2 regions of the Loktanella sp. F6476L genome follow, and region 1 is predicted to be linked to the other one. Evidence: riboswitches for the same ligand, from Rfam matches in the RefSeq annotation. Region 1 holds a riboswitch; the other holds the start of a gene.

Region 1 (5,607 bases):
CCGCACAAGCACAAAGACTGATATCGTCTTGAACCAATTTGAAAGGCCCGCCAGTTTGGCGGGCCCTTTGCGTTTCGGGTGCTAGCCCAGATAGGCTTTTAATGCCGCTGGTGGATCGTCGAAAATCTGTTGCCCGTCGACGGGTGGGTGCGCGGTGCCCTCAGCGACCAGCAGCACACGATCAGCGATACGTCGCGCATCGTCTGGATCATGCGTCACCATTACAATGGATTTGCCTGCCGCTGCCAAGGTCGATGTGACCAATTCCAGCATTTCGTCTTTGAGTGCAGGGCCCAAGGCCGCGAACGGTTCGTCCAGCAAAACCAAAGGTCGATCCGAAACGAGCACACGGGCCAATGCCGCGCGGCTTTGCTGGCCGCCGGACAGCGCGTTCGGTTTGCGCGATCCTAAATCGGTCAAGCCAACTTGCGTCAGAGTCTTCGCGACCGTCTCTTTTTGGGCGGTTGAAAGCTTTAGGTCGGGCCTAATCCCCAGACTGACGTTCTGTTCAATCGTTAGATGCGGAAATAGATTGTTGTCCTGAAACAACATGCTGGCGGGGCGTTCACCGGGCGGTTGCTTAGACAATGATTTATCGTTCCACAGGATGTCGCCTGCGGTCGGTGCGATGAATCCGGCAATCGCTGCCAAAAGCGTAGATTTGCCGCCACCGGACGGACCAATGATCGCGGTAATCCCCGTTGGGATCGTAAGGTGCGCAGCCAGATGGAACGTGCCCTGTGTCAGAGTTACTTGATCAAACGTCAGCATCAATGCGTCCTCCACGATCACAAATCCAAAACAGCAACAGGCTGAGCGCAACCAAGAGCAGCCCGGCACCCGCTGCCGCGTCCATCTGATACGCGCCCATCAGCCGGTACATCGCAAGCGGTAAGGTCGCGCCGTTTTCATCCGCGAATAAGGCGATCACTCCCAAATCTCCCATGGACAGCGCTGCCGCGAGGCCAAGCGCAAAGCCCAGTGGCCTGCGTATGCGGGGTAGCATGATCAGGCGCAGCCGTGTCCAGCCAGTGACATTCAGCTGGTCCATCAACCGGCCATAGTCGGCGACAACGCCATCAACGGCAGGCGCAATGGACCGCAGCGCAAATGGTAATGCCAGCGTCGCGTTGACCAATGCTGTGACAGGCAAGGCAAGATCGGATGGCCGCCAGAAGGGAAAGACAATTAGGAACAACCCTGTGCCCACGACCAGACCTGATGCGGAAAGAGGCAAAACGCCAATGATCGACACGATGCGCCCGCCTTGCAAGGCAAGCGCCAAGGCCATCGTGATGCAAAAAATTGCAGATACGAGGGCGACAAACACCGATCGGGTGGCGGCTTGGATAATGCTGAATGGTAATTCGGACAGGCTCATGATTCCGTTGATCACGACCATCGACAGGGGCACGATCAGAAATGCGGCGGCAAGGCCGATCCAAGCAAAATCGATGGACCGCGACCCATCCCAACGCTGCACCACACGGTCCAGACCCGCGCCGAAACCATCCACGGCCGTGACCTGCCAAGCAACGATGGCGGCGATAGTGCAGATGCCAAACTGGATACAGGCCAGCAAAGCGGCACGCCCAAGGTCGAAATCGAACCGGACAGCTTGATATATGGCGAGTTCCACTGTCGTTGCCTTCGGCCCACCGCCAAGGGTCAACGCGACCGCGAAACTGGTCAGGCAAATCAGGAAAATGACAAGAAACGTTCCGGGCAAAACGCTGCGCAACATCGGCCATTCCAACAGGCGACCGACAGGTGCGTTTAGCGTCGCCGCAAGCCGGAAACGTTCAGACGGGATCGCGAGCCAGCCTTGCAGAATGAACCGCGTCGCGAGTGGCAGGTTAAAGAAAACATGCGCCAGAACCACGCCATGAAAACCGTAGATCGTAAAGGTGGGTAGGCCCAACGCCTCTAACCCTGCATTCAAAATACCGTTGCGTCCGAAAACTGCGAGCAATCCAAGAACGGCCACGATGACGGGAAGAATAAACGGGGCACCAAGCAGGGTGATCAACGCGCCACGCCCGCGAAACGATTGTCGTGCTAAGGCGCGCGCGACGGGGATCGCGATGATAATGCTGACCAATGCAGATACAAATGCCTGCGATACCGTAAATTTGATCGCGGCCCAATCTGCGGCAGAAAGGCCAGTGCCCACTTCGGCCCGCATCGCAACTGCGATCAACGTGCCAAGCGTCAGCACCAGCACCAACATCCCCGCCATGACGGCGGGGATGCGCGTGATTATTGGGACAGCGCTGCGCGCCATTCGGCCAATGCCTCTTCACGGACCGCAAGCGCATCTTCCGGTGTTTTCAGCAAAGATGTGGCTGGCGCGATCAATGTGTCGAAACCGTCTGGCAGACCATCCGCAGGTGTGGCGGCTGGGTACATCCAGTTGGTTGTCGGGATGATTGATTGGAACTCGTCTGACACCATGAATTCCAAGAACTGGTCAGCCAATTCAGGCACATCGGTGCCGGCCACTTTGCCAGCGACTTCGACCTGCATGTAATGGCCGTCACTGAATTCCCATGCGACCTTGCTATCGTCTTCTTCGGCGATCAGGTGGTAGGCCGGTGATGTGGTGTAGGACAACACGGCATCCGCTTCGCCATCAAGGAACAGACCGTAGGCTTCGGACCAACCGGGTGTCACGGTGACAATGTTGTCAGCGATTGCGTCCCAGAATTGTGGGGCTTCGTCGCCATAGACTTCTTTCGCCCACATCAGCAGACCAAGGCCCGGTGTGGATGACCGTGGGTCCTGGATCACGACCTTGATGTCGCTCTCGGCCAATTCGCGCAGTGACGTAGGTGCGTCCGCGTCGGCGTTGCCCACAAACGCGAAATAGCCCCAGTCGAAAGGCATGAATTCCGTGTCGGTCCAGCCCAATGGCAGCGTCAGGTCAGCCGTGATGCCGTGCGGTGCAAAAAGACCTGTTTCACGGGCTGCGGCTGTCAGGTTTGTATCCAGTCCGAGCACGATATCGGCTTCGGTCCGTGGTCCTTCCAGCTGCAAACGTGCCAGCAATGCAGCGCCGTCACCAGCCCCGACAAATTCCAGATCACATGCGCAGATTTCTTCAAACGCCGCTTCCACCGCAGGGCCGGGGCCCCATTCGCTGGTGAAGCTGTCGTAGGTGAGAACAGACAATTTCGGGGTCTCTGCCGTGGCTGCAGTCGCCAAGCAAAGTCCCGCAACAGCTGTCAGATAAGTGGTTTTGAACATCGTATCCTCCAAATGCGACGGGCGGATTGGGGGATAGCGTGCGTGCTAAACCTTCCCTCCGCCGGTCTTAACCGGTTCAGGTTCAACGGGTCAGCTTGCGCAATCTCAGCCGTATTGGCCCCCCGAGGTAGGGCGTTGGTAGGATGCTTTATGGGGAAGGGCAAGGGTAGCGGTTAACGCATCTTAGCGGCTAGCCATCGTTTCTAGCGTTTGTGATCCACGTGATCAGCGTTTCGCGGGCGTCATCGTCCATCTGTATCGCGTTGGGGGGCGGCATGGCGTGTGAAACGCCAGCGTGTAGGTAAATCTGGGTTGCGTGTTTGGCGACGTCTGCTTGCGTTTCAAGGTACACGCCTTTGGGTGCCCAGCGAATGCCATCCCAGAACGGTTCGCGCGCGTGGCACATTGAACAATTGCCAAGCACGGTGTTGTAGGCGTCGTCGAACCCTTCGGCTGACGCATAATGCTGTTCATAGGGCGTCATCGCGCGGGCTTCGGCCTGTTCGATGGTTTCTGTGGACCTGACCGATGACAGCCAAGCGATGATCAGCATCAGCAGCACGGTGACCGCCCACGTCCAGTTTGGACCTGCACCCGTGGCGTGCATCGTGTTGAAGTAGTGCCGGATCGTAACGCCCGTCAGGAAAATCAGGCTGGCGATGATCCATGCGTATTCAGTCCCGAACGCCAGTGGGTAATGATTTGACAGCATCAAGAACACGACCGGCAAAGTTAGGTAGTTGTTATGTGTCGACCGGAGCTTCGCGATCTTTCCGTATTTTGCGTCAGGCGTGCGCCCTGCTTTCAGGTCTGCGACAACGATACGTTGGTTCGGCATGATCTGGAAAAACACGTTTCCGGTCATGATCGACGCGGTGAAAGCGCCAAGATGCAGTAGCGCGGCGCGTCCGGTGAATATCTGGTTATACCCCCACGCCATTACGACGAGGATGATAAACAGCAACACCATCAACGTGGTTGGTTGTTCGCCAAGCTTGGATTTGCACAGGAAATCATAGGCCAACCAACCGATGGTCAGTGATCCGCCAGAAATCAGGATGCCCTGCCACAACGTCAGATCAGCCTTGGTCGGATCGAGCAGGAATAACTCGCCACCGACCCAATAGACGATCATTAAAAGGGCTGCACCGGAGACCCACGTGATGTAGCTTTGCCATTTATGCCAGATCAGGTGTTCGGGCATGTTCGGCGGGGCGACCAGGTATTTCTGAATGTGATAAAAACCGCCGCCGTGCACCTGCCATTCTTCGCCATGCACACCGTCGGGCATGTTCGGTGCTTTCTTTAGTCCAAGATCAAGCGCAATGAAAAAGAACGATGCGCCGATCCACGCCATGGCCGTGATCACGTGCAGCCAGCGGACGGAAAATGCGATCCAGTCCCAAAGAATTGCCATGTCGTACATTAGGGTCTCCGCCGTGCCGTGTATAAAGTGCGGCCACACTAGGCCGCTTGTGATTGTTCTGCTATTGCTTGGAATGGCCAAACAGCATCAAAAAACCCAGAACAATGTCATACCTCGATAATATCCGAACTTTTGTGCGCGTCTACGAACTGGGCAGTATGTCTGCTGCTGGGCGTGATTTGCGGATATCGCCTGCTGTGACATCGGCGCGGATATCGCAACTTGAGGAAAAATTAGGCGTCCGGCTGTTCCAGCGGACCACGCGCAGCCTGACCGCGACCGAACAAGGCCAAGCGTTCTATGGTGGGGCCTGCGAGGTACTAGAGGCCGTCGATGCAGCCGAAGCGAAGGTCGTGAACATCACTGATCAACCGCGCGGATCGCTGTATGTTGCCGTGCCATTGGGCATTGGGAAACGCTTGATCGCGCCACTTATTCCCGGTTTTTTAGAAGAATATCCTGACGTGCAGGTCAGGTTGCGGTTGACGGACCGGACGGTTGATTTGACGACGGAAGGGTTAGATCTGGCGTTTTTCATGGGCCAACCGACGGACAGCAATCTGCGGATGCGCAAAATCGCCGATGTGGAACGCGTGCTTTGTGCGGCGCCCGACTACATCGCGGCCCGTGGTCATCCTCAGAACGGCACGGCGTTGATTGCGGACGGCCATGAATGTCTGAACCTGCGCTTTCCGGGTGCGACCGAATTCCAGTGGCGGTTAATGACCCCCGATGGGCCCAAGAAGTTTCAAGTCGCGGGACGTTACGAATGTGACGATGGCGATGTGTTGACCAATTGGGCGTTGGCTGGCTGCGGGGTTACGCTCAAGCCGGTATTCGAGGTCGCGGATCACATTGCGGCCGGACGACTTGTTGTGGTGGCGGATGAGACCCCCCCAACGCCTGTGCAGCTGGCCTGCTTGTTCACGCACCGA
Region 2 (5,607 bases), on a different contig from region 1:
AACGTCTGCGAAATAGCCTTTCTCTTGCGCGATGATGACTGGCCCGTGGTCGGGATTAACGAACCAATCGAGCAAAAGTGTCATTTGATCTTGCGCCCAAAGCGGCGCTGCAAACACGGAAAAGGCCGAGGCCAGCAATGCGGTTTTCATGAAAGCGGTTCCTTTGATGCGCGATACAGTTCTGCGAAATGGTGGGTTGGCCCGTGCCCCGATCCAACGGCAAGCTGATCGGCGTGGGCGATTGCGTGGGACACATAAGATTTGGCTGCGGCAACAGCGGCATGAACGTCGCCCGTTTTGGCCAGTTGCGCAGCCAGCGCTGATGACAGGGTGCATCCGGTCCCATGTGTATTGTGGGTAGCGGTGCGCACACCTTCGAACCAAGTGATGTTGTTCGGGGTGACAAGACAATCAGGACTATCGGCATCCGGCAGATGTCCGCCCTTCATCAACACCGCGTCTACTCCGAGCGCACAAAGCTTGCGACCCTGATCCGCCATCTCATCACGTGCATGCGCCACCGGCATGTTCAGCAGTTGGGCTGCTTCCGGCAGGTTTGGGGTTAGAATGGTTGCGATGGGCAGCAGCGCATCGCGTAACACGGCAACCGCATCGGGGTCCAAAAGGGCCGCACCGCCTTTTGCGATCATAACCGGGTCAAGGATGATAGGGACGTCGCGGTCAGTCAGCGCATCAACAACCGCTTGTGCAATATCGGCATCTGCGATCATCCCGACCTTTACGGCATCGACACGGATATCATCAAAAACGGTATTGATCTGGTCGCGCACGAACGCTGGCGGCACCAAATGAACACCGCTAACGCCCTGCGTGTTTTGCGCGGTGAGGGCGGTGATCGCCGCCATCGCAAATGCGCCATTGGCGGATATGGCTTTCAAATCGGCCTGAATGCCCGCGCCACCAGACGGGTCAGACCCCGCAATGCTTAAAACGTTCGGGATCATTGGACGGGCTCCTGAAAGAACAATTGGGCGGCGGCTTTCGGATCAGGTTGCCCGCAAATGGCGGATACGACAGCGAGACCATCCACGCCGGATGCCAATACGTCCGCTTGATGATTGGCTTTCAGCCCTCCGATCGCGACGGTCGGCAGCGACGTCAAAGCGGCCAATTCTGCCAAGCCATCAAAGCCGATCGGTGCCTCGTGATCCTGCTTTGTCGTCGTGCCGAATACCGGCCCGATCCCAAGGTAATCTACGATATCAGGGTCGGCGGCTTGGACAGTAGCAGCTGTTTCGCATGACAATCCCAAGATTTTGTCGGGGCCCAACATCCCGCGTGCGTCTGCCGGAGCCAGATCACTTTGACCGATATGCGCACCGCAAGCGTCGGACGTGATCGCAGCGTCTAGATCATCATTGACGATGACCGGAACACCAGTGCCGACAAGTGCGGCCTTGATTGCGCGGGCCATGTCGACCCGTTCGCGTGTGGTGGCGTCTTTGGCGCGCAGTTGCACCATTGTGACGCCGCCCGCGACCGCCTTTTGGACCGTTTCGATCAGCCCATGACCGCGGCACAGTACCGTATCTGTCACCAGATACAGTCGCAATTGTTGGCGTAGGCTGGTCATGACAGGATCACGTTGGGCAGATCGTCGGGTTGCACGGCGCTTAGCGCATCAAGGAAATGCATCTGAAAACTGCCGGGGCCCTTTGCCTGCTGAGCGGCCATTGTTCCTGCGACCTTGTAATGCGCCAGCGTCGCAAGGGCAGCGTCAAAAGCGGGGCCAGTGGCGGCATAGGCGCCCATCAGCGCTGTTTGCGCGCACCCCAACGCGGTAACTTTTGGCATGATGTCGGACCCGCCTGTGACCTTGGCCGATTGGGTTCCATCTGTCACAAAATCAACGGGACCGGTGACCGCAACCACACTGCCGTGTGCCTTGGCGATTGCGCGTGCAGCATCTTCTGCAGCATCCACGCTGTCGCCGCTATCGGCACCTTTACCAGCGCCCATCGCACCTGCCATCGCCAAAACCTCGGACGCATTGCCGCGTAGGATCGTGGGACGCAACGCCAATAAATCCTGAGCGACGCCCTTGCGATAAGTCGATATGAAATGTGCAACAGGGTCCAACACCCACGGGATGTTTTTGTCATTCGCCGCGTTTGCGGCTGCCAACATGCTCGCGGCCCATGGGGCGGACAACGTGCCGATATTGATCGTCAGCGCGCCACAAATCGGGGTGAATTCTGCAATTTCTTCAGATGCATGGACCATTGCTGGCGAAGCGCCGGCCGCGAGAACGACGTTCGCGGCCACGTTCATCGCGACGTAGTTCGTGATGCATTGCACCAACGGGTTTTGTTCGCGCAGCGCTGCCAAAAGGTGTTGCGGGGCCATGATGTCTCCTTTTTCAGCGGAAAAAAGAGATGACGCTCGCGCAAAGCCTGGAACGTACTACCTCCCTCCGCCAGCATTATCTGGTTCAGGTTCAAAGGGTACGTCTCAGCCTTTCGGCGCCCCTGGTACGGCTTGCGTAAATGCACGGGACAGGCGGGTCAAACGAAAAAATTGCCCCATGGGTTGTCTGATGCCGGGGCGATCAGAATTCTTCTGCCCAATAAGTAGGCGTTTTCTACGAAATACGAAGCGCGCGCGACGCCTGCATGTCGAACTTGACCCGAATGTATGCAGACTGCGTGCAACGGCTTGATCTTAGCGATAACTCTGTTTTTCTGACCCAATGGACACTTCAAAGACAAAGACGCTTCGCACGCAATTATTGCCTCTTATCGCGCAGGTCTATCCGGACATCGATGCGGATATCCTTCTTAGTCAAATCGTAGACGCCTTTTGGCTGGATGGGACCAAACCACGCAAACATGGCCGAACGCCGAGCAATGATCTGTGGACCGAACATGATGCGGTGTTGATTAGCTACGGGAATTCGATACTGGATGGGGCGCACAAGCCGCTGGATTTGCTTCATGATTTCTTGCTGCGCCGTCTGAAAGGTGCGGTGAACGGTGTCCATATTCTGCCGTTCTTTCCTTACACGTCTGATGACGGTTTTGCGGTATCCGACTTTCGGTCCGTTGATACGCAGCTCGGTGATTGGGCCGATATCAACCGGATCGGGGACGACTTTCATCTGATGTCGGATCTGGTCCTTAACCATGTTTCAAGCCAAGGCACGTGGTTCAACAGTTACTTGCAAGGACAAGAACCCTACGATCAGTTCTTTTTTGAAGCCTCGCCAGACGATGATTTGAAGGAAGTCGTGCGTCCGCGTACCACGCCGCTTTTGCAAAAGGTCGAAACCGCGAACGGTCCGCGCCACGTCTGGTGCACGTTCAGCCATGATCAGATCGACCTCGACTTTCGCAATCCAGAGGTGCTTCTGGAATTCCTGCGCATCATTCGCCTGCATGTCGATAACGGGGTGCGCATTGTGCGACTCGATGCGGTTGCCTTTCTTTGGAAGGAAATCGGGACGCCATCCATCCACCTGCCGCAAACCCACGCCATTGTGCAGTTAATGCGGGTGTTGTGCGATTTTGCCGCTGAAACAATCATATTGCTGACGGAAACCAACGTTCCAAAAGCTGAAAACCTAAGCTATTTCGGCAACCGAAACGAAGCCCACGCGATCTACAACTTTCCCCTACCGCCATTGATCCTGCATGCGATGATGTCGGGGTCTGCGCATTACTTGCGTCGCTGGCAAAGCGGGATGCCGCCTGCGCAATTTGGCTGCGCCTATCTCAATTTTACGGCTAGCCATGACGGTATCGGAATGCGCCCCGTCGAGGGTATTTTGCCCGCTGACGAGCAGGCCAAAATGATCGACACAATCAAAGACATCGGCGGTCTTGTCTCGATGCGTGCCTTGCCGGACGGGGGGCAGGCACCCTACGAAATCAACACGACGTTCTACGATGCAACGTCGCAAACTTTTACGGGGCAAGACGATCACCACTTTGATCGGTTTGTCTGTTCGCAGACCATCGTCATGTCGCTTGAAGGGATCCCGGCGTTCTACATCCATTCTATGCTCGCGACACCAAACGATCACGCGCAGGTAGAAAGGCGCGGGATGAACCGTGCGATCAACCGCCATCGGTGGGATTATCCGACCTTGAATGACCTGTTAGATGATCCTGAAACACCGCAGGCGCGGGTCTTAGGTGCATTGACCGAACGTCTGCGGATCAGGTCGGCGCAACCCGCATTTCACCCAAATGCGACGCAATTTACGATGCCGCTGGATAACCGCGTGTTCGGCGTATGGCGGCAAAGTTTGGACCGACACCAATCCATTTTTGCACTCCATAACGTCAGCGCTGAAACGGTTCGGGTGGATCACATGTCAATGAACCTGATTGACGATGAACCCTGGATAGATCTGCTAAGCGGCGATCCGGTCGACATGGATGCAGGGGGCCTGACGCTTGCCCCCTATCAATGTCGTTGGATCAGCAACCGCGGGTAAGTCACTGAAACTCTGCAACATCCGCAAGTGCTGCGGCGTTCATATCTGCCAAGAACAACGGATCAGCCGCGTGAACGCGGTTCCATGTCGGGATGAATGGTGTCTCATGCGGGTTTTCCAAGAAGACGTGCCCTGCGCGCATAATGTTTTCTGCAAACAATTCGATTGATCTTTCTTCCGCATGGCGGTCAATCGACAGCCCGTTCATCTTGGCATCGTTGTAATAAGATTCCAGCAAATCAAGCGCACAGCGATAATAGGTCGCTTTCAGCGTCCGGAACACATTCGCGGTAAACACAGTCCCATCAGCGGCAAGTTTGCGAAAAACAGCTTTGCAAATGTCCGTGGACATCCGGTTCAGACCGGCGCTGGCTTCATCAATGCTAAGCTCTTGATGCTTATGATCGTAAGCATCCGAGATTTCGACCTGACACACCGCTTTTGGCGCAAGGTTACGCCATGCCTCTGACAGAACGCCGATCTCAAGTCCCCAGTCAGACGGGATACGCAGGTCAGGCAAAATCGAGGTCCGCATCGCAAATTCGCCGGACAATGGGTAGCGGAAACTACGCAGGTAATCGATGTAATCGCGGTCGCCGATCACTCGCTTCAGCGCGATCAACAGCGGGCTAACCAACAGGCGTGTCACTCGTCCGTTTAGCTGATCGCCACCAATGCGCGGGTAATATCCCTTGGCGACCTGATACGGGAAGTTCGGGTTCACGACCGGGTAAACCAAGCGGGCGAGCATATCTTTTTCGTACGTCAAAATATCGCAATCATGGATCGCCATGACGTCGCTATCGGCACAGCCCAGCAGATACCCCAAACTGGCCCAAACGTTTTTGCCCTTACCTTTCTCAGACGGGGCAAGACCCATCGCCTCTAGTCGCGCACCAAGCGCCAACATCCGTGGGCTGTCGTTCCAAATGACGATGTGATCTTGGTTTAGGCCTTCAAAGAACGACTTGGCGTGCCGAAATTGCGCTTCGTCTGCTGCGTCTAGCCCGATGATGATCCGATGAAGGTATTTCACCTGCGACAGCTCGGACAGAATGTTCGGCATCGCTTCACGTTCAAGTTCCGAATACAGGCACGGCAGGATCAGCGAAATCTTACGGGTCTGCGAAAAGACATCCAGTTCGTGC

Evidence for each region. A riboswitch is a leader RNA that binds a small molecule or an ion and turns the genes downstream of it on or off. The one in region 1 is predicted to bind thiamine pyrophosphate.
Region 2: another riboswitch for thiamine pyrophosphate. It lies ahead of thiM (hydroxyethylthiazole kinase); the one in region 1 lies ahead of thiB (thiamine ABC transporter substrate binding subunit).

The regions. Positions count from the first base shown of each region.
Region 1 covers NZ_JALKAR010000003.1:175,853-181,459, reverse strand. The annotation lists gene MWU61_RS08720 (cytochrome c1) at 1-21, shown strand, start outside; gene MWU61_RS08715 (ATP-binding cassette domain-containing protein) at 82-771, opposite strand; gene MWU61_RS08710 (thiamine/thiamine pyrophosphate ABC transporter permease ThiP) at 758-2,284, opposite strand; gene thiB (thiamine ABC transporter substrate binding subunit) at 2,260-3,246, opposite strand; TPP riboswitch at 3,283-3,381, opposite strand; gene MWU61_RS08700 (urate hydroxylase PuuD) at 3,437-4,672, opposite strand; gene MWU61_RS08695 (LysR family transcriptional regulator) at 4,777-5,607, shown strand, end outside.
Region 2 covers NZ_JALKAR010000004.1:280,108-285,714, reverse strand. The annotation lists gene MWU61_RS10940 (ABC transporter substrate-binding protein) at 1-150, opposite strand, end outside; gene thiD (bifunctional hydroxymethylpyrimidine kinase/phosphomethylpyrimidine kinase) at 147-965, opposite strand; gene thiE (thiamine phosphate synthase) at 962-1,594, opposite strand; gene thiM (hydroxyethylthiazole kinase) at 1,591-2,367, opposite strand; TPP riboswitch at 2,413-2,501, opposite strand; gene MWU61_RS10920 (sugar phosphorylase) at 2,711-4,459, shown strand; gene MWU61_RS10915 (glycosyl transferase) at 4,461-5,607, opposite strand, start outside.